One region of the Paenibacillus sp. FSL M7-0134 genome, then DNA from elsewhere that is predicted to be linked to it. Evidence: riboswitches for the same ligand, from Rfam matches in the RefSeq annotation. Region 1 holds a riboswitch; each other region holds the start of a gene.
What was found. A riboswitch is a leader RNA that binds a small molecule or an ion and turns the genes downstream of it on or off. The one in region 1 is predicted to bind thiamine pyrophosphate.
Positions count from the first base shown of each region.

Region 2: it holds a riboswitch for thiamine pyrophosphate, as region 1 does, so the genes downstream of both, NSQ58_RS16010 (ABC transporter substrate-binding protein) here and tenA (thiaminase II) in region 1, are expected to answer to the same signal.
Region 3: it holds a riboswitch for thiamine pyrophosphate, as region 1 does, so the genes downstream of both, thiC (phosphomethylpyrimidine synthase ThiC) here and tenA (thiaminase II) in region 1, are expected to answer to the same signal.

Region 1 is NZ_JBBOXV010000001.1:1,834,694-1,844,910, forward strand. It holds gene thiD (bifunctional hydroxymethylpyrimidine kinase/phosphomethylpyrimidine kinase) at 1-377, opposite strand, end outside; gene thiM (hydroxyethylthiazole kinase) at 374-1,216, opposite strand; gene tenA (thiaminase II) at 1,291-1,980, opposite strand; TPP riboswitch at 2,117-2,219, opposite strand; gene NSQ58_RS08250 (NAD-dependent malic enzyme) at 2,312-4,033, opposite strand; gene NSQ58_RS08255 (glycosyltransferase) at 4,539-5,660, shown strand; gene NSQ58_RS08260 (transporter) at 5,665-6,930, shown strand; gene NSQ58_RS08265 (glycosyltransferase family 4 protein) at 6,914-8,140, shown strand; gene NSQ58_RS08270 (glycosyltransferase family 2 protein) at 8,100-9,011, shown strand; gene NSQ58_RS08275 (response regulator) at 8,979-9,683, opposite strand; gene NSQ58_RS08280 (hypothetical protein) at 9,729-10,178, shown strand; gene NSQ58_RS08285 (ATP-binding protein) at 10,175-10,217, shown strand, end outside.
Region 2 is NZ_JBBOXV010000002.1:50,059-60,275, forward strand. It holds gene NSQ58_RS15975 (heavy metal translocating P-type ATPase) at 1-353, shown strand, start outside; gene nfsA (oxygen-insensitive NADPH nitroreductase) at 640-1,383, shown strand; gene NSQ58_RS15985 (TatD family hydrolase) at 1,566-2,438, opposite strand; gene NSQ58_RS15990 (ABC transporter ATP-binding protein) at 2,431-3,381, opposite strand; gene NSQ58_RS15995 (ABC transporter permease) at 3,426-4,202, opposite strand; gene NSQ58_RS16000 (MTH1187 family thiamine-binding protein) at 4,199-4,492, opposite strand; gene NSQ58_RS16005 (hypothetical protein) at 4,735-4,917, shown strand; gene NSQ58_RS16010 (ABC transporter substrate-binding protein) at 4,925-5,968, opposite strand; TPP riboswitch at 6,160-6,269, opposite strand; gene NSQ58_RS16015 (pyridoxamine 5'-phosphate oxidase family protein) at 6,540-6,974, shown strand; gene NSQ58_RS16020 (bifunctional 2',3'-cyclic-nucleotide 2'-phosphodiesterase/3'-nucleotidase) at 7,196-9,298, shown strand; gene NSQ58_RS16025 (EAL domain-containing protein) at 9,574-10,217, shown strand, end outside.
Region 3 is NZ_JBBOXV010000002.1:400,418-410,634, forward strand. It holds gene queG (tRNA epoxyqueuosine(34) reductase QueG) at 1-73, shown strand, start outside; gene NSQ58_RS17525 (YneF family protein) at 179-433, shown strand; gene folE (GTP cyclohydrolase I FolE) at 488-1,081, shown strand; gene NSQ58_RS17535 (lipoate--protein ligase family protein) at 1,247-2,092, shown strand; gene NSQ58_RS17540 (Fe-Mn family superoxide dismutase) at 2,113-3,492, opposite strand; gene NSQ58_RS17545 (alpha/beta hydrolase) at 3,746-4,783, opposite strand; gene NSQ58_RS17550 (IclR family transcriptional regulator) at 5,082-5,825, shown strand; TPP riboswitch at 5,981-6,093, shown strand; gene thiC (phosphomethylpyrimidine synthase ThiC) at 6,281-8,125, shown strand; gene NSQ58_RS17560 (hypothetical protein) at 8,247-8,399, opposite strand; gene NSQ58_RS17565 (YitT family protein) at 8,906-9,742, shown strand; gene acnA (aconitate hydratase AcnA) at 10,010-10,217, opposite strand, start outside.

The DNA.
Region 1 (10,217 bases):
TGCATCGCTTCTGGCTGCAGCAGCTTTGCGCCTCCCTTGGCAATCATCACGGGATCGACGACAACCTTTTTCCAGCCGAACTTTCGAATCTGCTTGCTCACAAGACGGATGATGCCCGCATTAAACAGCATGCCAGTCTTCAGGGCATCCACTCCAAGGTCTAATCCTACAGCTTCGATCTGTTCCGCTGTTGCTTCCTGTGGCAGCGGATATACGCCGTGGACCCCTAAAGTATTCTGTACGGTAATGGCCGTAATAGCCGACATGCCGTAAACGCCAAGCTCCTGAAAGGTTTTGAGATCGGCTTGAATTCCGGCCCCGCCGCCACTGTCCGAACCGGCAATCGTCAGCGCTCTGGGTACACGAACGTCTGTCATCGCGCACCACCTGCTGTGGTTGTTCCGGCTTCACGGACAGTGACATGCCCCTCTAGCGAACCTGTATGTAGTTTGGCGAGCTCGTCGAGAAAGGCAATCTGGAAGCTGCCGGGCCCCAGCTCTGCGGTACGTGCTGCGGCTCGGGAAGCTGCTGCACCGTAAAATGCCAAGCCTGCTGTACCTGCGAGCAGCAGGTTGGGTTCAACAGCTGCAAAGGCACCTAACACAGAGGTCAGCAGGCAGCCTGCTCCGGTTACCTTCGTGAGCAGCGCGTCTCCACCGCTAATCATTCGTACTTCGGCCCCATCGGTGATGACGTCCTCTTTTCCAGTAATGACAACCATTGTATTGAGCGTTCGAGCAGCCCGAATTGCCAGATCGACATTTCCGCTGTCAGCACTGTCACCAGCATCTACGCCTTTAATCTCACGCGCTTCTCCAACAAGATGCGCGACTTCGGCTGCATTGCCCCGCACCAATGAGATTTTGACTTTTCTCAGGATTCGCAGTGCCGACTCAGTTCTAAAGCTCGTTGCTCCCGCACCGACCGGATCTAGCAGGACCGGAACACCGTGTGCATTCGCCGATTGTCCAGCAATGATCATGGCATCCACCAGTTCGCGGTTCAGCGTACCGATGTTTAACACGACGGCTCCCGCTATTTTTGCCATGTCTGCTACTTCCTCGGGTGCATAGGCCATCACCGGGGAGGCGCCCAATGCATACAGGCCGTTGGCCGTAAAGTTAGTGACTACCACATTGGTCATATTGTGAACGAGGGGTTTGCTGTTTTGTACCTTCGTCAGGAGATCCGAATAACTTTTTTCCCATGTACTCATAATGATTATCCTCTCTATAGTTGGTGGTTCAACAGGGCATTAACTGTACTTCACGCATCGAATTGCCAAGCTGACTATTCCAAGACCGCTGCCTGTATCTGGACCGGCCATTCTTCCTGCTTATAGGCCATGTCCCAGAACTTATATTCCAGCTGGCAGCTCAGTATAAAATGCTCAATCATCCGCTCTCGCTCAGCAGCCGTTGCGCCTTCCGCCCAAGCATCTACACGTTCTCGGAACTTGAGTGTTGTATCATCAAGCTGGTCTCCATAGAAGCCCATCCATTCATAGAACGGATGAGACTCATCCGGCTTTACTTCATCCAGCAGCCTGCGACCAATCTCGGCATACGTCCACATACATGGCAGCAGCACAGCCAAGATCTCGCCCAGGCTGCCCTCATGCGCAACCGTCAGCATGTGACGGATATAGTGATGAGCCGACGGAGCGAGCGGATATCCCTGCAACTCTTCATAGCTCACCCCTGCGACAGCACAGAAATTTTGATGCGGATGAACCTCGCTGTGGAGAATAAAAGAGATTTGTTCATTAAATACAGCCATGTCCTCCCGATTCGTGCATTTGGAGATTGCGATGCCGTATATCCGCATGTAGGCGTTCAAATATTCAAAGTCCTGTTTTACATAGTGAATCAGCTGTCCCCTTGTCAAACTTCCTTCAGCAATACCTCTCACAAAGGGATGCTCAAAAATCGCTTGAAAAATGCCGTCCGCCTGCCGACGGAGTTCTTGTGTAAAACTCAATTTCCCCACCTCCATTAAATTGAAGAGCAAGAAGTCCTGTAAGAATATAATTCCGGAACAACGCTAAAAAGCCGCCCCGGAAAAATGGAGCGGCTTCAACAATAGGCCCAATACGCAAAAAACGCTTGAAACCTTATATACGAAGGCTCCACTTTCCTACGCTAGTACGAACTAGATCAGGTTCAAAGGGTCCAAGATACGCTCTTGTCTCAGCCATAGTGGCTCCCCTAGTGGACTTCTATTCTTTTGACTATTACTGTACATTCGTTCATATGCTATGTCAAACATAGTGTACAAAATATTAAATTTCCTCTAGTTAGGTGTTTTGGGCTTAGTGAGGGTGATGAATTACACTTTCCACTGCTTTGACCTTGGCATATTTCGGTTTCCACATTGCATCTTGTATAGCTTGTTCCACATCTGAAATGTGCGCCTGCGCTACCTGATCCTGAATCGCGGCTTTTGCAACCGCAATCGCAACAGCGTACGAAACTTCGCGTAATTTTCGGATATGAGGGAGTAGCGCACCGCCAGGCGTATTCGAATCTACACCATTGGCAACAGCAACTGCTGCCGCTGTAAACATCGCAGGGGTAATCCTTTTGGCTTTAACCACAATCGCACCCAGACCCAGTCCCGGAAAAACAAAGGCATTGTTCGCCTGTCCAATCTCAAAATTTGTATCGTTATAGGTAACGGGCTCAAAAGGACTTCCGGTTGCGATCAGTGCTCTGCCATCTGTCCACCGGATCAAATCCTCGGGTACTGCTTCTGCAAGGTTTGTAGGATTGGACATGGGCATAATGATCGGGCGTTCTACATGCTTTGCCATCTCCTTGATGATCTCTTCAGAAAAGGCACCTGCTACACCGGAAGTTCCAATCAATATCGTAGGCTTCACCTGACGGATGACCTCCAGTAGCGGTATTTTGCCGTCACCCGACCGGGTCCATGAGCTGACTTCATCCTTTTTGCGCACATACGGTTTCTGATACTCCAATACGTCTTCCATATCTTCCGTTAACAGCCCGCGATAATCAAAGGCCCAAAAGGACTTGAATGAATCATCTACGGAAAGGCCATCCTCGATCATAGCGCCCCGAATTTGATCAGCGTTACCGATCCCTGCAGCCCCTGGGCCGAAAACAAGTATTTTTTGTTCACGCAGCGGAGTCTTGGTGACACCCACCGCCGAAAGAATCGCAGCCAGGGTCACTGCTCCTGTACCTTGTATATCATCGTTGAAGGTGAGTATGCTTTGACCGTATTTTCCTATAATATGGCGCGCATTAACGCTACCCACATCTTCCCAATGTAAAAGCGCCTTCGGGAATTGCGCTAACGTTTTGCTGATAAAAGTATCAATAAACTGGTTATAGGCTTCTCCGCGAACTCGTTTATGGCGGTTTCCGATGTACAGTGGATCATTCAGCAGCTTTTCATTATTCGTGCCTACATCCAGTACAATTGGCAGCACCCGCCCAGGATGAATGCCTGCCGCAGCCGTATACACTGCAAGCTTGCCGATAGCAATGTTAATCCCCCCGACGCCCCAGTCACCAATCCCTAAAATACTTTCGGAATCTGTCACGACGATCAGATCCACATCATGGCCACTCAAACCAGAATTATGGAATGCTTGTCCAATACCGTTCGGGTTATCTATCGACAAATATATGCCTCCAGGGCGGTTGTACTCGTGACTATATTCTTGAATCGCGGTTCCTACGGTCGGCGTGTAGACTACGGGCAGCATTTCACTCAAATGATCGGTTAGCAGCCGGTAGTAGAGTACGACATTTCGGTTGTGAAGGTCGTTGAGAGAAGCATTTTTTCGCAGCATGGTGGGTTGTGCCAGAAACTGCTGATATGCCCGTACGCTCTGTTTCTCCAATGAAAGGACGGTTGGAGGAAGGATTCCTTCCAAACCCAGCTCCTTGCGTTCTTCTTCTGTAAAAGCGACACCTTTGTTCAAAAGGGGATTTGCCAACACATCCTTTCCCCGTAATGGAGTAGATAATGACCCATCGCGATTGACATAAAATGCTTCCATAGAAAGACCTTCCTTCTCTTCATTTACATATTGTAAGGATTTCACAAAATTCGATTCCAGTCGCTCCGAAGTGCAAGATATAGACGAACTAAACCATTTCGATCTATATCTTGTTCATTGAAAGTCGCTTATCGGATTTTTGCAAAATTTTCAAGATGACATGTTGTCCATAGTATGGACGTGCGAATCTGTTTTATTCTTCTATTTATCTATGACAAAATAACCATATATATTTCCTTCTGTTGATCTAAAAGAACTAATTTTAGATATAGATGCGCTAACTAATTCTGATGGTTTTGGTTCTAATGAATCAGGTCTAAATACTCTATTTTTATCAAATATGAAAATCAGTTTTTCTTCTCTTATATCCTTATATATCATGGAGTGTCAGCTATTTTGTTAAGGAAATATGAAGTATTTGGACATTAATTTAACTCCTATAAGCAAACATTCTTAATTCTTTTTCAACAAAATAGAACTATTCGGAGGAAAAGGAGAGGTTTGTGTGCAGGGACCTATAGCCATTTTTAGCGATAACGACAGGGCTATTGATTATCCCAATGTGATTTGTTTTTACCAATATATACAGTGCGAGGACACGGAGGCAGCTTCAGTCTACGAGAACGCATGTTGTTGCCTGATTGATTATAGGGAGCCGGGGCAGGCGGTGCGGAAAGCCAATCAGATCCGTAGCCAATTTCCGCAAATGCCATTGTTACTGGTGACGGATGTAACAATTCCGTTCAGTGATCAGCATATGGTGCAAATCACCGGAGTAGGCCGTTTGCGCCTGCTATTTTGGCAAGCCAATGACACCGAAGAAATGCTTTCGGAAATACAAAGCTTGCTCTATCCCGAGTATTCGACCAAAAGCCAACATATTGCATTTATCTTGTCTGTATATAACGAAGAGCAACGTTTTGTTCATGTCAAAACCTTTGCTGAACGACTGCAAGCCTTTATCCGCAGCCATATTATTGAAGGTTCGATTTATCTCATTGATGATGGCAGTCACGATGGTACCAATGCCTTGATTAAAGCGCTGGAGGCAGCAACGGACTTGTCCGTAAACAGGATTAATCAGAATCTTAGCCCGCTGCTTCAAACAAGGGAATTGGGACGCAATACACGTAAGGCAGGGACGTATCTGGAAGGGATGCGGACCATAGGTGCGGATTACTACGTATTTGTGGATGCGGACGACTCCTTTTTTATTGAGGATATTGCCAGAATGATTAATGTTGTTCAGCAGGGCTATTATGATGTCGTGATCGGAACCAAGGATATGACCGCCGAGAATCGATCTTTATTGCGATCTGTTGTCAGCTTTGGTAAGCGGGTCATTTCCCGTCCTTTTTTACCAACAGGTGTGGTAGATTCGCAGACTGGGCTTAAAGTGATGAGTTCGGTTGCAGTGAAACGGATGTTTCCGCATTTAAAGGAACAGCTCGGACTGGCGCTGGATCTAGAAATGATGTTTATTGCCAAGCGACTCCAGCTTCGTGTGCTGCAATTACCCGTCAAATGTATTGACCGCGATGGATCGCACATTCATGTCTGGAAGGATTCTATTCGTTTTTTACGCTCCATCATTGATATTTGGCGACTGGATCGGCGGGTGAGATAACAACGTGAACAACCGATTGCGATCGTTGATGTTCCCTCTCTTTAATGTGCTGCTTAACGGATTTAATTTTTTCTTCCACATTGCAGCGAGCTGGTATCTTACCGGACAAGCTTATGGCCAGGCGAATGCGCTGCTGGCACTTTTTGCACTTTTATCCGTTTTGGGTTTATCCATCCAGCTATTAACCGCCAAACTGGTCTCTAAGGGAGACCAAAAGCTTGCGCTACGAAGCTTACCGCTCGGTTCTTTATTACTCAAAGCACCTCTGGTGCTAACCGTGCTTGCCATGATCATTTTACTCATCTTTCATCCGTTACTGCGTTCGCTATTAGGCGTCGAATCCGGCCCGCTGTTCATGCTGTATGGCTTGATCGGACTGCATATTCTTGTAAGTTCGTGCCGCGGAGATTTACAGGGCAGGGAACGCATGTTGGCGCTCAATGTGAACTATTACATTGAGGTATTAGGGAAGCTGAGCCTGTTTTTTGTTCTGGCTGCACTGGGGTTAAAGCTGGAAGCCCTACTGTTAGCAAGCTGTGGAGGAATGTTGCTGTCGCTGCTCCACGGCTGGATCGTTTCGGCTCGTGGCTTGTCCTTATTCACATACAGTGGAGAACATATCCCTTCTGGGCTATGGAAATCATTGGGTCAGGATTTCACCGATAGCCTTATGACGAATTTATTCATTTTGTTTTGTATCTCCATCGACATGTTGTATGTACAGCATTACTTTCCTGAGCAGGCCAGCAGCTATGCCATTGCGCTGAAGTACAGCCAGTTGGTCTATTACGTTTCGTATAGTCTAATTGCTGCCTTTATTCCAAAGATCGGTGCGCAGGGGCATGACCGCCAAGCTTTGGGCAAGTTGATTGCCGTCTATGCCGGTTTAATGGCTATAGCTGCAATCTGTGTATATGTGGGCACGACCTTTGTGTTCCCTTCCTCTATTCCCATATTATTCGGAGCCTCTTACCAATCGGCCGAGGCCTATATTCCATGGGGAGGATGGGTGTACTGGCTATTTTCCATCGTGCTGTTTTTTGTGCATGTGCACGTATTGGTGGGCAGACGCAAATTTATGTTCAGTCTGATGGCAGGAGCCGCGGCTTTATTAGTAGCCTTTCATATTGCCCACACAGATCCGGTAGATTTTTTGCTATCTGAGTTCATAGTTTACGGGGCTATGGCTCTCTACTTTGTGATAGACGCCTATGTGCATTTGTTCAAAATAAAGATAAAGGGGGATTTACCCCATGAATACCATACATGAACAGGACGGTAAAACCGTAGTTCTATTGCTTTCCTGGCGTGACATTCGTTCACCTAAAAGCGGGGGAGCAGAAATTTTTACCCATGAAATGCTTAAACGCTCACAGCAAGGACGTTTCCAGTTCATTCATTTTTCACCCCAATTTGAGGGGATGCCTGAGCATGAAATTATTGACGGTATTACGTATATTCGAAAAGGGAACATATACAGTGTTATTTATTATGCGATGCGCTATTACCGTCGTCATCGAGGGAAGATCGATTATGTGATTAACCAGGCGAATACGCATCAATTCTTTACCCGATTTTGGGTGGAGGCATCCAAGCGGATCTTTTTCATACATCAGCTAACAAGGGAAATATGGTTTGAGAACGCCAAATTCCCGCTAAATGTTATTGGGTTTCATATGGAGCCCTTGATGCTTAAGCTGGCTCGTAAGGATCGGACGCTTACGGTATCTCCGTCTACCCGATATGATCTGCTTAAGCTGGGCTTTCACCCGGATCGTGTTCATCTTTTACCGGAAGGCATTGAGTTTGATCATTGGCCGCGTGAACAATTTTTAACGAAGGAGCCTAATCCGACCTTCATGTATGCTGGGCGCTTCGTCAAATATAAAGGCATTGATCTGGTTGTTGAAGCCTTTGGGCAGCTCAAGGAAAAGTTCCCTCAGGCTATGTTATGGATTGCCGGAAAAACCGATAAAACCTATGTGGCAGAACAATTAGTGCCGATTATGAAACAGTATGGTTTGACATACGGAGAACCGGATGAACAGGGGCAATCGCAAGCCGATATTACCTTTTACGGATTTGTTTCAGCAGAGCATAAGCTGGAGCTGATGAGTCGTGCCCACGCGCTCGTATTTCCTTCCTTACGTGAAGGCTGGGGTTTGACGATTACCGAAGCTGCAGCCGTTGGAACCCCTAGCATTGTCAGCAATTCACCGGGTCTGGTGGATGCAACGGATTTCGGAAAAAGCGGGTATCTATGCTTTCACGGAGACATCCGAGGATTATCTGAACAAATGGAAAGAGCAGCAAAGGGCGGCGAAGATTACATGGCCATCCGTGAGCGGGCGTATCAATATGCGTTAAGATTCCATTTTGATCATACGGCTGCTGCGTTTGAGCAGTTGATGGAAGATTGGGTAGAGGAGGCGGAACAGAGTGGACAAAGTGGTCATTCTCTTCTCCACGTACAACAATGAACGGACGATAGAGCCTTGTTTGCGAAGCTGTATGGGGCAAAATTACAGGGATCTGCATATTGTAATTGCTGATGATGGCTCCAATGACCGGACCGTTGAGACGATTCGTATGCTGTCGGTAGGGAGTTCAGTACCCGTAACGGTATTGGAGCTTCCCCATGGGGAGCGGGGAGTCGCTAGGGTCAGGGCGGTTGAGGAAGCGAAACGCTTGGGTGCCGAATACATATTTGTATTGGATTCCGATATGATTTTAGCCGAACATCTGATTCAGCAGAGCATTGACTTTTTTGACGATCATCAGGATATTGGCGCCTTGGTCGTTCCGGAGGAGGCGTATTCGGAAGCAAACAATTTTTTTTCCAAAGTAAAGGTTTTTGAGCGAAATGTGATTAACAATGCGGGTGAAACCTTGGGAAAACGCTCCATTGAAGCCGCACGTTTCTGGCGAATGAGCGCTTACGAATCGACGGGTGGGTTTAATGCGGAGCAGATTGCTTTTGAAGAAATACAGCCAACCTTGCGTTATATAGAGTCTGGTGGAGTCATTCGCCGGGCGGTATTTACACGGGTATACCATGATGAAAAACAGGTGTATCTGCACGATGTATTACGTAAAAAAGCCTACTACTTTTCGGTGATGGATCGTACGATGTCATCTGAAGAGGGCGGATTGCGAAAAGCGCTGGAACGTTGGTACTTCTTCCGTCCGGTGCTGTATACATGGGGGAATTTGAAAAACTATATCCGTCACCCCTTGCTGACGATGGGGATGTTGTGGATGTATGTATGCCTGACTGTGATTGGGGTAGCCGCCGTGTTAAAGGGCGGCACCCGTCACTCAGGCGATCTCGCTAAGGCGGATAAGGCGTAACGATGAATGGCCGAGGGTCAGTGTATCCAGCGTGTATAAGTCGGGATCGGAAGATTCCGACTCCTCATACGGTATATATAATGAATGCGTGGTTAACTGAATACCTTCCCCGTCAGGATGACGTAGTGAGCAGCCGACAGGATACAGCTCAGCGAGTGCAATGTGTACAGCGGTTACGATATCTTGTTCATTCAGCAGCACATAGGGTCGGTACGGTGCATTCAAAATGCTGTCTATAAAAACTGACAGGTTGGAAGCTACGTTCTGGTCTGCATGTAGGCTGTTTCGGTTGAGTTTGGCCTGATCAAGCGCCTCATACAGTATTTTTTTTAGCGTATCATCATCCAGCTCCAGCGGTTTCGTCAAAAAACGGAACACACCGACTTGGTTAATCGCCGATAAAATGGACTGCGTATGCAGGTGACCAGACAAAATAATTCGTACGATATGTGGATAATCCTTCTTAATCATGCGAAGGAAGGTAATCCCATCCAGACCAGGCATGAGCAGATCGGAAACTACCACATCAATCGGGTGCTGTTCCAGCACTTGTAAGGCTTCTTTGGGCGTGTGAGCGGTATGTAAGGTGAATGCTTCTTGCGTCAAGGTCCGTTCAAGCAGGGACAGAACCATAGGGCTGTCGTCAACAAATAGAATGTTTTGGGGTGTCATAAGAACTGCGCAACTCCAATCAGGAAGTAAGAAATGAGGAACTACATGTATAATATCAGCGTTTTGGCATTTTTGAAAGATGTCAATACAGAACGGGCGTTGCGTCTTTTTTGTGAACGATTTGATTCGGCTGAACATGCCCTCTGGGAAAAAGGTATGCGTCTCCTTCATCAGTATCATGCTGCACGGCATACAGGAGTGACCCTGGCTGTCTCCAGCGCACTTCAGCATATGGACGATCGTCATGATATTTACGTTGTTGATCTGCGAGAATACGGCGAGGAAGAGCTGGATCGCTTATATATCGCAAAAACATGCGAGTTGATCCTACTGACGGACGGGGCAACGGAAACCGCTGCGAGGTTTGCTGCACTCCAGCGCCGTACTCCCCGGTTGCTGTGCGCACGGCTACCGCTGGTCAGCTACGAGCTGGAATGCCTGATGCAGGCTATTTTGAGCCGTCTTGAACAGAATGGAGGGGACAGGGAAGCATGAAGCAATGGGCTTTGTTGAAACCAGGTTGGCAAAAGCTGA
Region 2 (10,217 bases), on a different contig from region 1:
AGGAGCAGGGCATGATCGTAGCTATGGTTGGGGATGGTATTAACGATGCGCCTGCGCTGGCTACTGCTAATATTGGGATGGCGATGGGCACGGGAACGGATGTGGCAATGGAGGCGGCGGATATTACCCTCATGCGTGGCAACCTGAACAGCATTCCTGATGCGATCGAAATGAGCCGCCGGACCATGACAAACATACGGCAAAATCTGTTTTGGGCGCTCGGTTATAACGTGATCGGTATTCCGATTGCCGCTTTGGGCTTCCTTGCCCCATGGTTGGCGGGAGCAGCCATGGCATTTAGCTCTGTTTCGGTCGTGCTGAATGCACTGCGTCTCCAACGGGTGAAGCTGTAAATGTATGGATGTATTAGCAGGATAGCGTACTGTCGGACATCTGTTGCGAGATAAAGTTATTATCAGAGTATAGAGCAAGTACGCACAATTGGTTTTCTGCGTGCTTGCTTTTTGTTGCGTTTGTTTTTTTAAACCATTCAACTTTCATCACGTTAGGTTGCTTATCATTCGCGAAAGTTCCATAATATTTGTAGGAGTGCCATGCAAGCATGCAAGAACTTCTTCGTATACTCACAGGCTTGAAGTAGATAAAGAGCTTATATTATGGATTAGGAGTGAAGCAGTCATGAATGATACGATTTCCTTGTTGATGAACCACCGGTCTGTGCGAAAATTCAAGTCAGACCCCATTACCGACGAGCAGCTCGCAGCTATTGTGGCAGCTGGCCAAATGGCTTCCTCGTCCAGTAATGTGCAGGCATATACCGTTATTGCCGTTACCGAGCCTTCTTTAAAAACAAAACTGGCCGAGTTGGCAGGAGGACAGGCTTACGTTGAGCAATGCCCCGCGTTTCTGGTATGGTGCGCAGATCTGTACCGTCTGAAGCAGGTCACACTACACCATCAGCCAGGTCAGCCTTCCTATGAAGGTTCCGTTGAAAATTATACGGTTGCGACCATTGATGCCGCGTTAGCCGCACAAAATGCAGCGGTAGCCGCTGAATCACTGGGCCTGGGCATCGTCTACATCGGCGGCATTCGTACTAAAATAGCAGAGGTATCTGAGTTGTTAGGGTTGCCAGAGCTGGTGTATCCAGTGTTCGGTATGTGTATTGGTGTACCGGATCAGGAAACGGGCTTGCGTCCACGTCTTCCACTGTCCGGTGTTTTGCATATGAACGGTTACGACAAAAATCAGACGATGAAAGCTGTAGAGGTATACGATCACACATCAGCGGAATATTTGAAGGAACGTACAGGCGGTCAACGCTCTACGCCATGGTCTGAGCAAATGGCTGCGAGACTGACCGAGCCAGCGCGCTTGCAGTTGAAGCCATTTTTGGAACAGAAGGGTTTCTTGAAGCAATAAAAGCTGAGTGGCGACAAAAAACTCTACAAAATACAAGTAGTATTTGAGCTATATACGTTTGAAAATACAAGAACCTCCTTATTTACGTATGATGAAGTCCCGCGTAAATAAGGAGGTTCTTTGCTTTGGTTGCATGTTGTGGTTGTAAACCTTCCAGTCAGTAAATAGCTGGTATGCCTTTATCAATCAGATAGTGAGTAAAAGCGTCTCGTATTTTCATAAAATAATTGACGGACGGCAGATTCATCTTGATGGGTCAGTTTGCTGTACGCACGAATGACGTCGGCAGTCATCCGGGGATGTGTCTCTTGTCCAGTAAAAGGTCCCTCGAACGGCCAAGGACCATCTGTCTCTGCCATGATCTGATCAGACGGATACTGTCTTGCCAAACTGCGGATCTCTTCTTCGTACAAGAGATCCGGTGTGAAGGAGACATAATAGCCGTTCCGGGCCATACGTTCGATCGTGGCGGTAGAGCCCTTGAACCAGTGAAAATGCGCCTGTGTGATGCCATGACGTTCCAAAAGGTCACAGGCGATGTCTGCGTCCTCATAAACGGCGTGCAGGACAATGGGCTTGTTATGCTTGCTTGCAAACTGGATAAAGCGCTCTAGTAGCACTATGTAGGGAGCGAGGTCAAAAGGTGAACCGCTCTGTGAGGCTTCCAGCCGATTGTAATAGGGCAAGCCGACCTCACCCACGGCGACCATCTGCTGTACATGTTCGTCCATCCAGTTGAACAAGAGTTCAAGCTCAGCTTGCGGTGGAAGAGCCTGTTCGGGATGAAAGCCAAAGGCTGGTCGTACCAGCCCGGGGTAACGCTTGGCTAACTGCAGATTGGCTCGGCTGGAGCCCAGATGCATCGACACGGCTATCACGGCTTGGACGCTGCTATTGGCAAGTGAAGCGAGCAATAATTCCTGTTGTTCGGGCGGGTAGCTGTCTACATGAATATGCGCGTCGATCAATGGAGCGGGTCCAATTGCGGTCAAATCCAAGCCTGGCTTTGTTTGGCTGTTCCATTTCAATGCACATCGAACTTTTACGTCACTCATGTCGATTCAATCCATCTTCTGGGATATTCTTGTGGACGCTCTGAGCATTGTCCATGTCGCCGTCCAGTTTATGTTTTTCCTCGCGCATCCAGCTGGTCATGGTCCGCTTCCATTCAATAAAGAGCGGATCGAGGGTGATTTCTTCCCTACGCGGGCGGGGAAAAGGGACATCTACGACATGCACCACTGAAGCAGGTCGCGCCGACAGCACATAGATGCGGTCGGAGAGCAGCAACGCTTCTTCAATGCTGTGGGTAATAAACAGCACAGAACGGCGGTTCTTTTCCCACATCCGTAATAACCATTGCTGCATGTCTGCACGTGTCAGCGCATCGAGTGCGCTGAACGGCTCATCCAGCAGCATTAATTCCTGTGGGCTGAGCAGTGCGCGAAGAAAGGCTGCGCGCTGTTGCATTCCACCAGACAGCGTATGTGGATACGCCTTGGCGAATTTACCAAGTCCAACCTGTTCGAGCCATTGCAAGGCTTCTTTGCGACGCTCGCGTTCACTGGCGTACTGAGGGGGTACTGCTGTATTTTTACGTGGAGCATTTTCCTGCCCAAGCAGTACGTTGTCCAGCGTGGTACGCCACGGGAAAAGGGCGGGCTGCTGCGGCATATAGCTGATATGCCCACGTTCACCAGTCATGTCCCGTCCGTGCATACGGATACGTCCCTGCTGTGGTTTGAGTAGCCCGCCGATGATGTGAAACAGCGTGCTTTTGCCGCTGCCTGACGGACCAATGAGGGAAACGAATTCTCCTGGCTTGACTGTGAGGGATACATCCTGCAGTACGGGCAGTAGGCTTCGCTTTTCGCGGAAGGCGAGGCTGATCCCGTCCAATTCCAAAGCAGGAGGAGCGGTTGAAGGACTCTGCTGTTCCCCGGTTCGTTGTTCATTAGCCACGTTGTATGATGATAAGTCAGTCGGATGCAGACTCATACGCGCCACGTCCTTTCTTTGCTGTATGTAATTCAAGGAGGAAGCTACTCTCGATCGGGTTTCCAGCGAACCAGCCATTTCTCCAGTAGTAAAATAACCACAAACATGAGTAAGCTGAGTGCAACAATAATGCCGATGGCGGCAAAAATGAGGTCCGTGCGATAGGCCGATTTTTGCAGCAGCATATAATATCCAATTCCTTCACTAGCTCCGATCCATTCCGCAATGATCGCACCCATCACACTATAGGTAGCAGCAATTTTAACGCCAGAAAAGACTTGCGGCAGGGAATGTGGCAGCTCCAGCTTCATAAAAATAGCCATGCGGCTTGCACCCGACATCCGCATATAGTTCATCATCGTACGGTCTGTTCGAGTCAGCCCGTCCATGGCCGCTACAGCCACAGGAAAAAAGCATACTAGGGTAATGACCATCAGCTTGGGCAGCACCCCAAAACCAAACCACACCATGAGCAGCGGTCCCAGGGCGATGATTGGAATGTTTTGGCTCAGGATAAGCAGCGGATACAGGGCGGATTTGAGAAAAGGAATCGTATGAAGAACGATGGCGATCAACAGTCCCGTTGCTGTCCCTATCGCGAATCCCGCAAGTGTCAGACGAATCGTAGCCCATGTATGGGCACCAAGCAGCGCCGTCTGGGCTATGCCCTCTTGTACGATGAGGGATGGAGCAGGCAGCAGCCAGGATTCAACATGCAAATAGGAAACCGCCCCCTGCCAGGCCGCTAAAAAGAAGAGGACCGCCACAAAGGGCGGCCATACGCTTTTCCACCAGGATGCGTTCTTGCCTTTCGGATTCATGGGCGATATTTCTCGGTCAGCTTGTTCATGCTGATGCCTTGTGGGTTATGTGCGATTTTGATCTGTGAAATGACGCTGGGACTGCCCGCTTCCGTCAAAGCCTCGTGCATTTCTTTAACCACTTTCAGCAACTCGTCGAGCTCGCCCTCCATGGTCGTATCCAATGGATTCACCTGATGTTTGACACCGGAGCGCTGAATGACCTCGATCGCCTTATCTACATACGTGTAAGAGTCCTCGTTATTAGGAGTTTTAGGGATTACTTGAATACTGAGCAGTGTGTTAGCCATGCAAATTCACCTGTCCTTTATTTGGAGTGTTATTAAAAAAATATGGTGGTTTAAGGCGGGGAGACCGCTTCGCGTTTCATTTGATCTTACGATCGCTGCGCTTCTCCAGATTCAAATGAACCACTACGCTGCCAACCGCCTTAAAAACACCCTATTTTTAAAGCTGGTTTGTGTGGCATTTTTAACACACAAGCGCACCTACTTAGCGCTTAGATAATATGAGAAACTAAAGAATAAACCAAGTGGAACGAGAACGAAGTGGGCGGAATGGTGCTGTACAAGCGTTAGCGTTCGCCTTTGTACCCAGATTTCAACCTCTGGATATTCATAAAAGAAATCTGGGTACAGCAGCGATGGGAAGCACCATCCGACTGCGTAGTGGCGCTTCGTTCACTTCTCTAGTTCAGTCTTATTTAGCGTTTTAACAAATGATCAACGCTTGGGCAGGAAACCGTTTGTGAAGGCTTTATCGACTTCCAAAGGCTTGCTGAGCAGCTTGCGTTCGTACATCCAGTCCGAATAGTTTTGCCATACCTCCGGTTTTTGCACACCCCATTGCGCGGCATCGTCCTGATAACGCGGGCTTAGCCATTTTTGGCTGGCAAGTACCAGTTTTTTATCCAGCTCCGGTACAGCTTTGCTTAAGATGTCTGCGGCTTCTTCCGGATGAGCGATAGTGTATTCATAGCCTTGTGCGGTAGCGTCCATGAACGCTTTGACCAGCTCGGGATCATTTTTTATTGTCTGTTCGTTGCTCACAATTACAGGTGTATAGTAATCGAGGCTTTTGGAATAATCTTTTACATACAGCATATCCAATGGCTCACCTCGAAGCTGGGCCTCGATTCCGGTCCATGCGTAGAAAATCCAGGCAAAGTCGATATCCCGCTTCACGGCTGTAAAATAGTCTGCATTGCCCATGTTGATGATCTTCACTTTGCTCACATCGCCTTTGTCTGAATCCATGATGGATTTCATGACCGCTTCTTCTACGGGAGAGCCCCAACCGCCGTATTTTTTACCTTCAAAATCTTTCGGGCTCTTAATTCCACGATCTACCGGGGCTGCGAAGCCTGAGGTATTATGCTGAATCACCGCAGCGATGGATACAAGCGGCACGCCTTGCGTACGAGCCTGTGTGACGCCTTCTTGGTAGCTGATACCAAAAGGTGCAGCATTAGAAGCAACCATTTGATCAGCTCCGCCTGAGCCAGGTTGAACAATTTGGACATTCAAACCCGCTTTTTCGTAAAATCCTTTGTCCTTAGCGACATAGAGTCCCGTATGATTCGTATTGGGTGTCCAGTCGAGCACGACTTTAACATCTTTGAGCCCCTTTGCCGGAGTAGACGTTTGAGTGTCGGTAGCGGGAGCCGCTTCTTGGGATGTGGGGGGACTTCCACCGCAAGCGGTCAGGGTCAGGGCCATGAGCCACAGACTGATCAGTCCCAGGCTTAACATTTTCATGCGCTTCATCGTTGTGTTCTCTCCTTTAATTACCCGTTATCCGTCCAATCAGACAGCTTAAGTTACCCATTTTCTAAAAATAACATCTGCCGGATGCGATCTTTCCAACAACATAATCTTCAACAAAAAAAGCGCCCCGAGTTTCCGGGACGCTTGCGCTTGTATATACCAAAGTAAGGGATGGTCCTATGTAAAAAAGGCACATCTTGCTTAAGCATTCCTACGCTGGCATTACCCAGATCAGGTTGTAAGGGTCAGTGTCTTGGGACACACTCTCAGCCGGCCGATTCCAGCACCCCTGGCATTGTATGGTTTAATGGGTTCATTTATTCGGGTTTACTACGACGATTATATGCCTTGAATGCGGGTCTGTCCAGCATGAAGGGAGAGGTGACGGTTCATTTGCCGAACGACAGGGTACACTTTTACTGTGAGCTTTGATCTGAAAATGAGCATGAATCAATTCGATTCGATCCGGTCATGTTATTTTCAGAACAGCTACGCAAGTAGGTTCAGATGGGCTGGTGCCCAATGGCGTGGCCGTAGAGAATTCTAATTCGTGAAAAGGAGTTGTTGTACTGTGGGTAAAACGGAAACATTGGATCGCAACCAACTGGAACAAGCCATTGTGAAGGCTTTGGATAACAACAAATTTTGCTCGTTAGGTACGGTAGAGGGTGGCAAACCGAAAGTACGCTATATGGCCCTTTTTAACGATGGAATGAACATTCATCTGGCGACAGATCGCAAAACGCATAAAGTAGAGGAGCTAAAGGACAATCCGAATGCTTATCTGCTGCTGGGTTATGAAGTTGGCGGTACGAAGGAAGTCGTAGAAGTGGAGGCTACCGTCCAGATCACAACTGATGAGGGGCTGCGCAAACAAGTGTGGAACGATTCCTTGAAGGAATGGTTTTCCGGACCGGATGATCCCGATTATGTCATTCTGGACGTGAATCCGACACGCATTGAGTATGTGGGTCAGCAATCTGAGCGCCAGGTTTGGAAGAAGTAATACGAATATAAATGGATAAGCCGGTGAATCTCCGAGTTTTTTAGGAGGTTTGCTGGCTTTTTATTTTTTGAGAAAATTAATTATTTTTTCATAAATAATTTAAGTAAATGACTACTCTTTTATCTGGCGTTGGATTAAAATAGAAATGGTGGGTTCAAGGCTTACATATATGTGCAAAAGTATGTATATGAGGCATACACCTTAATGAGGAGGGGTATATTTTGTTATTTCGTAAAAATTGGTTTAAAGGGTTTACAGCAGCAGTTGTGGCTTGTAGCATGCTGGTGTTTTCGGCCGCTCCATCCTGGGCAGCTAGCGATTCTCGCGATAGCGCTACGGTGAATTTGCGGATCATGGAAACAACGGATATTCATGCGTCGCTGATGAACTATGATTACTATTCAGACAAAGAAACCAACGAATATGGCTTGATTAGCACAGCTGGTTTGATCCAACAGGCGCGTAGTGAAACAAGAAACAGCATGCTGTTCGATAACGGTGATTTGTTACAGGGCAATCCATTAGGCGATTATATGGCCAGAAACAAAACCTATGAAAAAGAAGGCGGTGTCCATCCAGTCTACAAGATGATGAACTTGATGGGCTATGATGCGGCGACAGTGGGTAACCACGAATTCAACTACGGTCTCGATTTTCTGGAGAAATCGCTCAAGGGAGCCGATTTTCCTTACGTAAATGCGAATGTTTATGTTGACAAGGGGGGGCAAGCTACTAAAAATTATTTTACCCCTTATCGAATTCTTGATAAAACGGTAACGGACGAGAAGGGCCAAGAGCACATCCTTAGAGTGGGCGTCATCGGTTTGGTCACACCACAAATTATGCAGTGGGATGAAGCCAATTTGAAGGATAAAGTCGTTACGAAGGATATTGTGGAAACGGCGAAAAAGTTTATTCCTCAAATGAAGACGGAAGGTGCTGACATTATTGTCGTGCTTGCGCACACAGGTTATGAGGATGTGCCGCAAACGCCAATGATGGAGAATGCCGTTAAATATTTAAGCCAGGTGGACGGAATTAACGCTATTCTGTTTGGGCATGCTCATAAATCTTTCCCCGGCCCTGATTTTAAAGAAATGAAGGGTGTAGATCTAGATAAAGGAACCATTAACGGCGTACCGGCTGTGGAAGCTTCCTCATGGGGCAAGGAGCTGGGTATTATTGACCTGAGCCTGGAAAAGAGAAATCGCGAGTGGAACGTAACTAACTCTCAGTCTGAAGTACGTCCGGTTGTGAGTACCACTAACCAGGCTGTGCAGTTTACTCCTGACTACAAACTGACAGATTCGATCAAGGAAGAGCATCAAGGAACGCTGGATTATGTTCGCCAACCTGTTGGAACAACGACTGCACCGATTAACAGTTATTTTGCATTAGTGCAGGATGACCCTTCCATTCAAATTGTGACGAATGCACAGAAATGGTATGTTCAAAACCATCTTAAAGGGACCGAATACGAAAATCTTCCCGTATTGTCGGCAGGCGCTCCATTCAAGGCCGGTGGTCGAAACGGAGCCGAGTATTACACCAACATTCCTGAAGGTACGATAGCGATTAAAAACGTGTCCGACCTGTATGTGTATCCGAACACGGTTCATGCTGTAGAAGTGACCGGTGCTGAAATTCAGGAATGGCTGGAGTGGTCTGCAGGTCAGTTCAACCGCATTGATCCAAAGCAAACTGAGGAGCAATCGCTGATCAACAAAGATTTCCCAACCTACAATTTTGATGTCATTGACGGTGTGAATTACCAGATTGATGTAACTCAGCCTGCACGATATGATGCCAAGGGAACGATTATTGATTCTTCAGCTCATCGTATCAAGGATCTGCAATACAATGGGAAGGCTATTGATCCTGCGCAGAAATTTATCGTAGCTACCAATAACTATCGTGCTTCCTCATCCAAACTGGCTAACCCAGATGGCAAACGAATTGTGATGGCAGCACCGGATGAAAGTCGCCAGGTCATTATTGACTATATCCGTACGAACGGAACGATTAATCCATCGGCGGACGGCAATTGGTCTATTGCTCCTTTTGGTCAGGCAAAGGTTACTTTCGAGTCCTCTCCTGATGCCAAAGACGTGCTGGCAGGAAATCAACAAATTTCATACTTGAGCAGCGCGGCAGACGGCTTTGCCAAATACAGCTTAAAAGCTGGCGCTAAGCCTAGTGCAGCAACCACTCCTGTAAAGGAAGCTGTGGCTCCCGCGAAAGCAACAGCAAAACCAGCTGTTAAAACGACCAAACCTGCAGCTGTTAAACCAGCTAAAACAACGAAGCCGAAGGCGTCCAAATAACTTCGGATTTTAGTTTCCACTCAATATCAGAATGAAGCAGCAAGTCTCTTTAACCAAGAGATTTGCTGCTTTTTTTGATGCCAAAAACAACAGCCCCGAATTTATCATGATTGCAAAAAGTTTTCTGATTTTTGTCGAATATGTACTTAAGTCCTAAGTTGTCGTTAAGAATAAGCTACTTTTTTGTAAAAACACGTAATTATATAGTGCTTTTGTTCTAGTTATTTGTGATATAATGGTGAAAAAACCGGAAAATTGTTCCGAGGAGGACCATTATGACATGCAGCAATTGCAGCATCATATTACCTATTAAGGATCAAGGATTGCTCAGAATTAGGCATTCCAGGGTGTCGCTTACTCCAGCATTAGATGGTTTGGGTATGCTATCGGAACAACTGAAGCAGGAACATGGGCGTGAGGGCAGCATAGAGTTTCGCTTTGACAGCCGTTCAGAGCTGGAACAGCTGGTTAACGGACTGGCTCGTCTGCCGCAGGAATACCTGAACCATATGCAAGTTGTGGTAACGGGCTTGCATTATATCGAAGGATATGAGGACTGGCTTCTATTTAGTCAATTGCAAGCCAGACTGCAACATCCAGATATCGTGAGTATTATTAAGGATCAAAGTTTTTCCAGCCATATGCAGCCTATTGTTGATCACAAGCTGGATATTATCGGGTTTGAGTTTTTGCTGCGTCCGTCACATGCAGAGAGACCTTTTCAGCCTTTCCGGCTGTTTGAAATCGCCCGTGAAGCTGGCTTGCATGCTCATCTGGATCGCTCGGCTCGTATTTCCGCTATTGAAAAAAGTGCAACATGCCTTCCGGCGGGAATTAAACGTTTTATTAACTTTCTCCCTTCCACCATTTATAATCCGGCTTATTGCTTGAATCACACCTTTGAGACGATTGATCGGTT
Region 3 (10,217 bases), on a different contig from region 1:
AAACGGAAGTTTGGTCGGTTATGCTGGAGGCTTACCAGTCAAGACGAAGCTGCTGGATTTGGAGAAACAATAAGGACATATGTTTGCAAAAAGTGATTTGCTAGCTGTCCCATGTTTTGCTATGATAGGTTCGTGCAATTCAAGATGTTTCATATAAATATACAGAGGTGACGACTTCGTGGTGTGGAATATTGTCATTCCGATTATTACCCTGATTGCTGGTTTGGTTGGGGGATTTTTCATCGGTGCTTATTATCTTCGTAAACAGCTTGAAAAGATGCAAAACGACCCCGAAACGCTGCAAAAAATGGCCAAACAGATGGGTTACAACCTGAATGGGAAACAAATGCAAAAAGCCCAGCAGATGATGAAGAACCAACAGTTCTCCAAAAATCAGCCTGGTCCGCGTAAAAATCAGGGCCGTCGGAAATAATGAGCAACGTGAGCACGGATGCCGCATGAGGTTGCTGCATAGAGGAGGATTACTGTGGCTGGCGTAAAAGATTATATTAACCGCAAAGCTGCGGATAACCGGGATAAAATCGAGTACCATGTGGAGCAGATTTTACAACTGATCGGTGAGGACCCCAAGCGTGAAGGGTTGTTGGAAACACCGGCACGCGTTGCGCGCATGTATGAGGAAATATTTGCGGGTTATGAGGTTGATCCCCGGGATGCGTTGGGTGTGACATTTGACGAGAATCACGAGGAGCTTGTGATCGTAAAGGACATCGTCTATTACAGCCAGTGTGAGCACCATATGGCTCCTTTCTTCGGAAAAGTGCATATCGGCTATGTACCCAGCGGCAAAATTGTAGGACTGAGCAAGCTTGCACGCCTGGTAGAGGCAGTGACCCGCCGATTGCAGGTACAGGAGCGTATTACATCACAGATCGCTGATATTTTAAATGAAGCGGTCTCCGCTCACGGGGTTATGGTGGTCGTGGAAGGTGAGCACTTGTGCATGTGTGCAAGAGGTGTCAAAAAGCCTGGTAGCAAAACGGTAACGTCTGCGGTACGCGGTACGTTTCGTGATGATGCAGCGCAGCGCGCAGAGTTTTTGTCGCTGCTCAAGGATTGATCGAACATCGCAAGACGTTTATGTGATGAACAAAAAAAGGGTGGTTTACGCATAGGCGTAGCCACCTTTTTTTGTTAACATCAGAAATAGAGACGACGGGATAGCTGCCTTAAAATTACGATTTGCCTATGGATAACAGTTATTTTTATAGATAGGGGATAACGTATGGAGAATGTACATAGATCAACGGAAAAAACAACAGCTTTGCCTGAGTTACAGTGGTTTGAAGCGCCACTCGCGGCCACTCAGGAGGATGTTTTGTCTCCGCTGGCTTGGGAGGAGCTGGCTTGTCGGCAAGTAGGGAAAGGAGCTACACCCATTTTGCATCTATGGCGGCATCCGTCAGCGCTTGTGATCGGTCACCGGGACCGCAGGCTTCCCTACGCCCCACAGGCGATGGAACGAGTGCGCAACACGGGAACCTCGGTATGCGTACGCCCCTCGGGTGGAGCAGCCGTCATGCTGGACAGAGGGGTACTGAACCTGTCCTTAATCCTGCCGAATCCACAGCGGGCCATCAGCCTGCATGAGGATTTTCGGCTCATGGCAGCGCTAATTGCCGATGCGCTGGTTCCGTGGTCTGGCGAGGCGCAGACCGGAGAAATCCTCGGGTCCTTCTGTCCCGGGGATTACGATGTCAGCGTCCGGGGCCGCAAGTTTTGCGGCATTGCACAGCGGCGCCAAGCCAAGGCGTATATCATCACAGCCTTCGTGATGATTGAGGGCAGCGGTGCAGAGCGTGCACAGGCGGTGCAGCATTTCTATACAGAGGCAGCCGGGGACACATCGGCAGGCGTGCAGCAGCAGGATTACCCCCGGGTGAATCCAGCAACGATGGGTAGCCTGGCAGAGCTGGCTGGAGTGCCGTCTGTTGAGGCGTACACGGCATCTCTGCGCCGTGTCGTTGAGAGCCGGACAGCCATTTTACCTGCCGATGGCTGGTTGGTACAACTGGAAGGATTGACCGAACAAATGGCAGCGCTCAGAGAGCGATACGATTTGCAGGTGTAGTTTTTCTTTAGCTTAGAAGCTTAGAAGGGTTGCCATCTCAGTTTGGAGGCTTGATCGTAGCGCGCTTCCACTTCAGGCCAGTTAACGACATGCCACCAATCCTCAATGTATTTGTTACGCTCATTTTGATGCTTTAAGTAATATGCATGTTCCCATACATCTATCGCCAGCAGCGGAATGGACTCCCATTGAGTCAGATTCTGGTGCTTTTCGGCCTGCAAAATTTCAAGCCGGCCCGCGCGTGGACTCCATACCAGGATAGCCCAGCCGCCACCCTCGACCTTTTCGGCTGCCGAGCTGAATTGCTTTTTGAACGCATCGTAGCTGCCAAAATCCTTTTTAATCTGTTCAGCCAGCGGTCCGCTTGGGTTTCCACCACCTTTAGGACTCATGATCGTCCAAAAAAGAGTATGCAGATAATGGCCTGCGCCGTTGAATGCCAGTTCTCGTTCCCAATGTTTTACGAGGTCAAAATCACCTGTTTTTCGGGCTTCTTCCAGCTTCTTTTCCGCTTTATTCAGGTCATTCACATAGCTCAAATGATGCTTATCATGGTGAATACGCATCGTTTTCTCATCAATATACGGTTCAAGCGCATTATAGGGGTAAGGGAGCGGCGGTAGCCGATGTCCCCCAATAGGAACCGAGCGGCCGATTGAGGTTTTTTCCGTTGCCGAAGGTTGTGCCTGGCTGGACTTGACGCTTTTAGTCGTCCATGCGCCTTCTCCCCTTATGCCTGCCTGCCGTTCTCGAAACGCTTCCTCTGGGTAATTCTCACCCTCTGCCGCTACATGATACAACCTAGCAGCCCTTGCGATGGAGCCAGGTTCTTGAAAGGCGGTTGTCGAGATTAGGAAATATTGGCTTTCATGTGCCGCGTGTAATACAACTCCGGCGGATTTTGGCTGCTGACGCAATGCATGACTGTGCTCGCTCAGCAGACCGAGCTGTCGTACATACTCCTGTGACTGACGGTTTGCGGTTTGCAGCAAATCGTCCAGTCGACGATTTAATTCTTGTGAGTCAGGCTGAGAGTTTAAGGCTGACTCTGACAATGGCATCTTTACAGATGATGATGCGTCTAATCCCCTTGACTGTTTTGAATGTTCAGTGAATTCGTGTGTATGTGCTTGTGGAGCAGCCGACATCTGTTTCCATTCCTGATGCCACGCCTGATCTGCCGGATCGAGTGCGCTCCGTTGCTCTTCCAGCAACTCTATGGCGGTGCGTTCCGTCTGTTCGAATACAGTCCGCCAATCATCCAGCAACCGTACATAAGTTGGCTCCAATCCCTCGGTAGCGGATTTAATCACTTCCACATGCCAACTTTCCTGCTGCTTCCAATGCCGAATTTCCTCCAGCACACGTAAGGGCAGGAAAGACCCATAAGTACTCAGCATCGTTTTTTTACCTCCCGTATCCTACTATGGCTATCCGGCGGATCTGGCAGATCTGCCCTGGATGCATACGTACCCAGTATATTCGCTGTCTCATCAGGAATATGTCTATGAACTCCCTTAATCCGGTCACATCTGTTACGTAAAACAATGAATACCCATGGAAAACGAAAAAGAAGCCCAGCTACGGCACGGGTTAAGTGTCCATAGGCAGGCTTCTTCCAGGCGAAGAATAGAATACAGTTCTTCGAAAAATTTACTTCGTAGTCGTTTGTTTGTGGGCATCAGCGATGGTTTTCTTGTCCTCCAGCTCCTGTACACTGCTTAGAAACGTCGATACCCGTCGCAAATATTCACGAGGGTGCTCTCTGAAAATAAGCTCATGTATCCCGTTTTTAACAATCCATACACTGGAAAGCGGGTTGGTTTGATTGGCAGCGAGCTTTTCCGCAATAGGATAAGGAGCTTTTTCATCCTGTGTACCATGCACAAACATGATCGGGAACGGATAGTTTTCCTTTTTAACTTCCTGATATGGAATTTGATGCAAGCTGGTTCCGTTCAAGACTGGAAACAGCAACTCCAGAATTTCCAAAGACGGATGTCTTGGCAGATTAATTTGATTGTGAATGTTATGGTACAGCGTATCTGGCTCCAGCAGGAAGGTGCTGTCCAAAATCATTGCGTCCACATCCTTGGTTTGCAAGCCCGCCTGAAGAGCGGTTCCTGCCCCCATGGAGAAGCCCCATACGATAATCTCCGACGAGCCGCGTTGCTTCGCAAGCTGAATTGCTCCGAGGAGCTGTTGGGATTCTGCTTTGCCTCCGGTTGCGACTGCTTTGCTGTTTTGTGACGCGAATCCATAATCGAACATGACCACATTAAAGTTCAAACTGTGGGCATAATGCGCCAGATCATACATGGGAATCCAGCTTTCTTCGCGGTTAGCCCCATAGCCATGACTGAAAATAATCGTTTTCCGCGATTGATCCGCCGGGATATACCAGCCTTGTACCATGCGGCTACCATCCTTGGCAGGGAAGCTGACTTCCTCATAAGGCATGCTTTTGGCCTGCATCGGATTAGAGTACAGTGGTGCAACGGTGGGATTCGTAAGTACCCATGCGATGTAAGCATGCAAGGCAATAAAACAAAACAACAGAAAAAAGACGACCGACAGCAGCAGAGCAATCACAACGTGCTTGAACCGCAGCAGACGGGGATTAAAGAGTGGGGTGGACGGCTCCTGAACAGCGGTCTGTAGCTGAGCGTTGCGCTGGGATGTCGAAATCATGTAAGAGCCTCCTTATATAAAATTGATCTTCGTTTCATAGAATTTAGGTATAATTCCACTTGAAAATAGTAGTGTAGATCCGTATAGATACCTATTATCGTATGATGGGGATTATCCAAAGTCAACGCCTGAACCGGAAAAGTAAAAATGATGCAAAGAATTGTCGATGTTTGTTCTCGTTCTGTAATATGGTTGTCACAAAAACATCGGTTTACAGTAGCCGCGACTATTCTATATAATTTATGTAACCATGTTTCATAGTGTGAAACGAATATGGATACAAGAGGAGCGGTTCACGATGGAAGACCGTAAATTAACCGTTCGCGCTGTAGAGCGTGCACTTGATATACTGCTGTGTTTTACCGCAGATTCGGATCTTGGCCTGACGGAGATTGCCTCCAAAATTGGTCTACATAAAAGCACGGTTCATCGGCTGCTGACTACGTTGGAGGATCGGGGCTTTGTCGTTCGGAATGCCGAAACGGAAAAATATCGACTTGGCTTCCGCATTTGGGAGCTATCCACGCACTTGTCCCAAAGCGACGAGCCGGCGGTGTTGTTACAGCCTGCAATGGAAGGACTACGTGATCGTCTGGGCGAGACGGTCAGCTTGTACTTACGGGACGGCAGCATGCGTATTCGCATACAAGCCGTGCAGAGCAATCAGGCGATCCGCAGGGTTGCGCCTGTAGGTGCGCGTATGCCGCTGGCTGTAGGGGCCTCCAGCAAAGTGCTGGCAGCCTTTATGCCGCCGCAGGAGCTGGAAGCCCTGCTAAGCGGGGATGAATGGCCGTCCTCAGTAGACCCGGAGGTCTATAAAGCCCAGCTGCAGGACATTCGCGAGAAGGGCTATGCGACCAGCTATGAAGAACGGGAGCCAGGGGCTGCTGCTGTGGCTGCCCCAATTGTAAACCGGAAGGGACAGGTCACTGCGGCTTTATCTGTATCCGGTCCGGTCAGTCGGCTTGCACCCGAGACGCTACATGACTTTGCTCCGATTTTGATTGAAGCGGCGAAGGAAATGGGACTTATGCTTCCGTAACAAGAATGAGCACAGTTGAAGCAAGCAAAGTGATTTGATGGGGAGCGTCTCCTTGGTAAAGGGAACCTAGAAGGGTTGCCAAAGCCATAAATTTAAAGTAGTCTGGTAAGGATGGCGGGATATCTGTTATAGCCGCCTCATGTGAATAGAAGTATCACAGTTACTGGGGGAGCCTGTAATGCCGGGCTGAGATGGAATCGTGCAAGATTCCGGACCCTTTGCACCTGATCTGGATCATACCAGCGTAGGGAAGTAATCGGCCATTGAAATGTATACGCGGCTGCTGTCTACAGTGGCGCATTGGAATAGGATTATTCCACATGCGTACTGTCTGGATAGCTGCCTCGTTAGATTAGCCGGTTCCCTAGGGAACCGGCTTTTTTGCATAGATCAGCGCCACCCTGGGAATGGTTCCGGATCGGTGTGTCATTTCATCGAAACGGGAGGAATGGACAATGAAGCCGACAGAAGTAGAAGGAACAAAAGGAACAGAATTGAAATCAACAGAAGTAAGATTGGTAGGAACAAAAGAAGTTGAGGTAGAGAAGACAAACGGGGAGCAAGCCAGAGGGGTAACGCCCTTTCCAGGGAGCCGTAAGGTATATATTCAAGGCTCACGGCCGGACATTGCCGTGCCAGAGCGGGAAATTGCTCTTCATCCTACACATACGCCGCAGGGCACGGAGCATCATGAGCCATTGCGTGTGTACGATACGAGCGGTCCCATGACCGACGAAGCCTATCAGGTCGATATCCGTCAGGGCCTGCCTCCATTACGGCGAGCTTGGGCCCTGGAACGGGGCGATGTGGAGGCTTACGAGGGACGCGCCGTCAAACCGGAGGATAATGGACTGAAACCTGGCTCCAAACGGGAGACAGTTGAATTTCCCGGCGTGACCAACCGTCCGCTTCGTGCTTCGCAAGGTCGTACAGTGACGCAAATGCATTATGCGCGGCAAGGGATCATTACGCCTGAAATGGAATTTGCGGCGATCCGCGAAGGGGTGGAGCCTGAGTTTGTACGGCAGGAGTTGGCGGCTGGACGAGCCATTTTGCCTTCGAATATCAATCACTCGGAAAGTGAGCCAATGGTCATTGGGCGTCATTTTCACGTGAAGATCAATGCGAACATTGGTAATTCTGCGGTTACCTCCTCCATCGAGGAGGAAGTGGAGAAAATGACCTGGGCTGTGCGTTGGGGCTCGGATACAGTTATGGACCTGTCCACAGGCCGTAATATCCATACAACACGTGAATGGATCATTCGGAATTCTCCTGTACCGATTGGGACTGTACCGCTGTATCAGGCACTTGAAAAGGTGAACGGCGAAGCAGAAGCGCTGACGTGGGAGCTGTATCGCGATACGCTGATTGAGCAGGCGGAGCAGGGAGTGGACTATTTTACAATTCATGCGGGTGTATTGCTGAGGTATATACCGATGACGGCGAATAGAATGACGGGAATTGTATCCCGTGGTGGGTCGATCATGGCAGCCTGGTGCCTTGCGCACCATCAGGAGAATTTTTTGTATACGCATTTTGAAGAAATCTGCGAAATTATGAAAGCCTATGATGTGGCCTTTTCTCTCGGGGATGGTCTACGTCCGGGTAGCATCTATGATGCGAATGATGAAGCACAGTTTGCAGAGCTGGAAACGTTGGGCGAGCTAACGCAAATCGCCTGGAAGCATGATGTTCAGGTCATGATTGAAGGGCCAGGACATGTCCCTATGCATAAAATCAAAGAGAATGTGGATTTACAAATGGAGATTTGTAAGGAAGCTCCTTTCTATACCTTGGGACCGCTCACGACGGATATTGCCCCCGGATATGATCATATTACCTCAGCCATCGGGGCGGCGATGATCGGTTGGTTCGGGACGTCCATGCTGTGTTATGTTACGCCTAAGGAGCATTTGGGTCTGCCCAATAAGGATGATGTCCGTGAGGGTGTCATTACCTACAAAATTGCGGCACATGCTGCCGATCTGGCGAAGGGTCATCCACGGGCACAGCAGCGGGATGATGCTTTGTCCAAGGCACGCTTTGAGTTCCGGTGGCGGGACCAGTTCAATCTGTCGCTTGATCCCGAGCGGGCCTTGTCCTACCATGATGAAACGCTACCGGCAGAGGGCGCCAAGGAAGCACATTTCTGCTCGATGTGTGGTCCCAAATTTTGTAGTATGCGCATTACGCAGGACATTCGCGCTTATGCAGCGGATAAGGGGCTGAACACTCAAGAAGCAGTAGCTGCCGGGATGCGTGAGAAGGCAGAGCAGTATCGGGATGGAGGTCAGTAAAACGAACGTGTGAGTTTAGGAAAAATGAATTAAAAAAGCCGTGGTTCTCTACAGTCGATGTAGGGAACTACGGCTTTTTAGCTTATGTAAAGCGGGATCTTGCAACCGGATAAACGGCGCCTTATTTTTTACCCATTTTTTCATTCAAAATGTCCTGAAAGCTGAGCTTCTTCTCCGAGCTATCTTCTTTCTTCTGCATACTCACCGCGTTGGCACGTTGGTATTGGTGGTGAAAGGGCATCAGGGTGTGGACGGTTAAGTTCATTGTATTCATGTAGGTCATTCCTCCAATTCCATATTGTCAAATTCAGATTGAGTTGCTTAGGACGTCTGTATAGGACTATTTGTATGTACTTGATGTCGTGATGCTATGTAGGTTGCTTGGTAATGTTTCAATCATTATACCCACATTTTTTCAAAGTAAAACGCTTTTGACATAAAACAGGAAGATGGTCATATGTGTCCAAAATGTCGATTAGGAGGATGGTCGTTTTAGAGGAAAATGTGCCTAGGTCTAAAACAAGGGCTAGAGGCCCGTTTTCTTAGTTTAGTAGTCGGGATTGTGTTATTTTGTCGAATAACCTTGTAAAAGGAGAATTTTGCGGAATCCAAGTCAGGATTGAGGCAGTCTGGTGGCGAATTAAAGTGTCAAAGTTGTATTGACTTTATGTTTGGTAGTAGATACCATGAACTGGTTGTCAGCGTATTTTGGCAACAAGAGTCAGCCAATCCATCTGGCGATTCATCCTTTGAAATGTTAGAGAAAGGATTAGAGCATATATGAAAAAAAGTATTGCAGATATCGCATTTATTATTCTGGGTGCGTTTTTTTTCGCGCTAGCTGTTAATCTGTTTGTGATCCCGAATGAGTTTGGTGAGGGGGGCGTTACAGGGGTTACGATCATTTTGTACTACCTGTTTCAGTGGTCTCCCTCGATCGTCAATCTGGTGATCAATGGCTTGCTGTTGATTGTCGGATATAAATTTTTGGACAAGAGAACGACCCTGTACACTATAATTGCGGTCGCTTTTAACTCGCTGTTTCTACATTTAACGGTCAACTGGCGGATTGATTCGCATGAGCCGACGATTAATGCTGTATTTGCCGGAGTTTTGGTGGGGGTCGGCATTGGCTTAATTGTACGTGTAGGTGGCACTACGGCGGGAACGGTCATTTTAGCCCGAATTGCCAACAAGTATCTGGATTGGAATATCAGCTATGGCCTGCTGTTTTTTGATTTGATTGTCGCGTTCTCTTCCTATTTTATTATTGGTCCAGAAAAATTGATGCTAACTATCGTTATTTTGTACGTTGGTACGAAGGTGATGGACTTCATGATCGAAGGACTAAACCCTAAAAAAGCGGTCATGATCATTTCGGAGCACCAAGATAAAATTGCCGAGATGGTCATCACGAAAATGGATCGTGGAGTTACCGTCCTGTCAGGCCACGGATATTACACTAAAAATCCAAAAGAAGTGCTGTATATCGTCATTAGTAAACAAGAGGTGTCAGCGCTTAAAAAGATAGTGAAAGCCATCGACACAGCAGCATTTATCACCATTCATGACGTGCGGGACGTGTTCGGAGAGGGCTTTTTGGATATTTCGAAGTAACTCGCGTGCGAAGGTAGGGTTATAAGAGAACGTGGCTAGAAGTCGGTCCTGAGGGATCGACTTTTTTTGTTTTATATAAATAAGATGAACTTGAAAAATGAACATCAAAACGGAGTAGGCGGAATGGTGCTGTACAAGCGAAGCACCATCCGACTGCGCAGTGGCGCTATAGGTAACTCTTAAGTTCGGTTTATATAAATAAAAAAATACCCCCGATTGCAGCTTTATCTGCAAAACGGGGGTTCTTCACATATGAAGTTCATAAACTTAGCTTTCGATCATTTGACGCAATACGGTTTGCAGAATACCACCGTTGTGGTAGTAGTCGATATCGACAGTGCTGTCCAGACGGGCAATTACCGGGAATTCGAACTTCGTGCCATCCTCGCGTTTAGCCACAACCGTAAGCTCTTGACCAGGCTTCACGTCATTGTCGATGCCAAGAATGTCAAACGTTTCACGACCGTTCAGACCC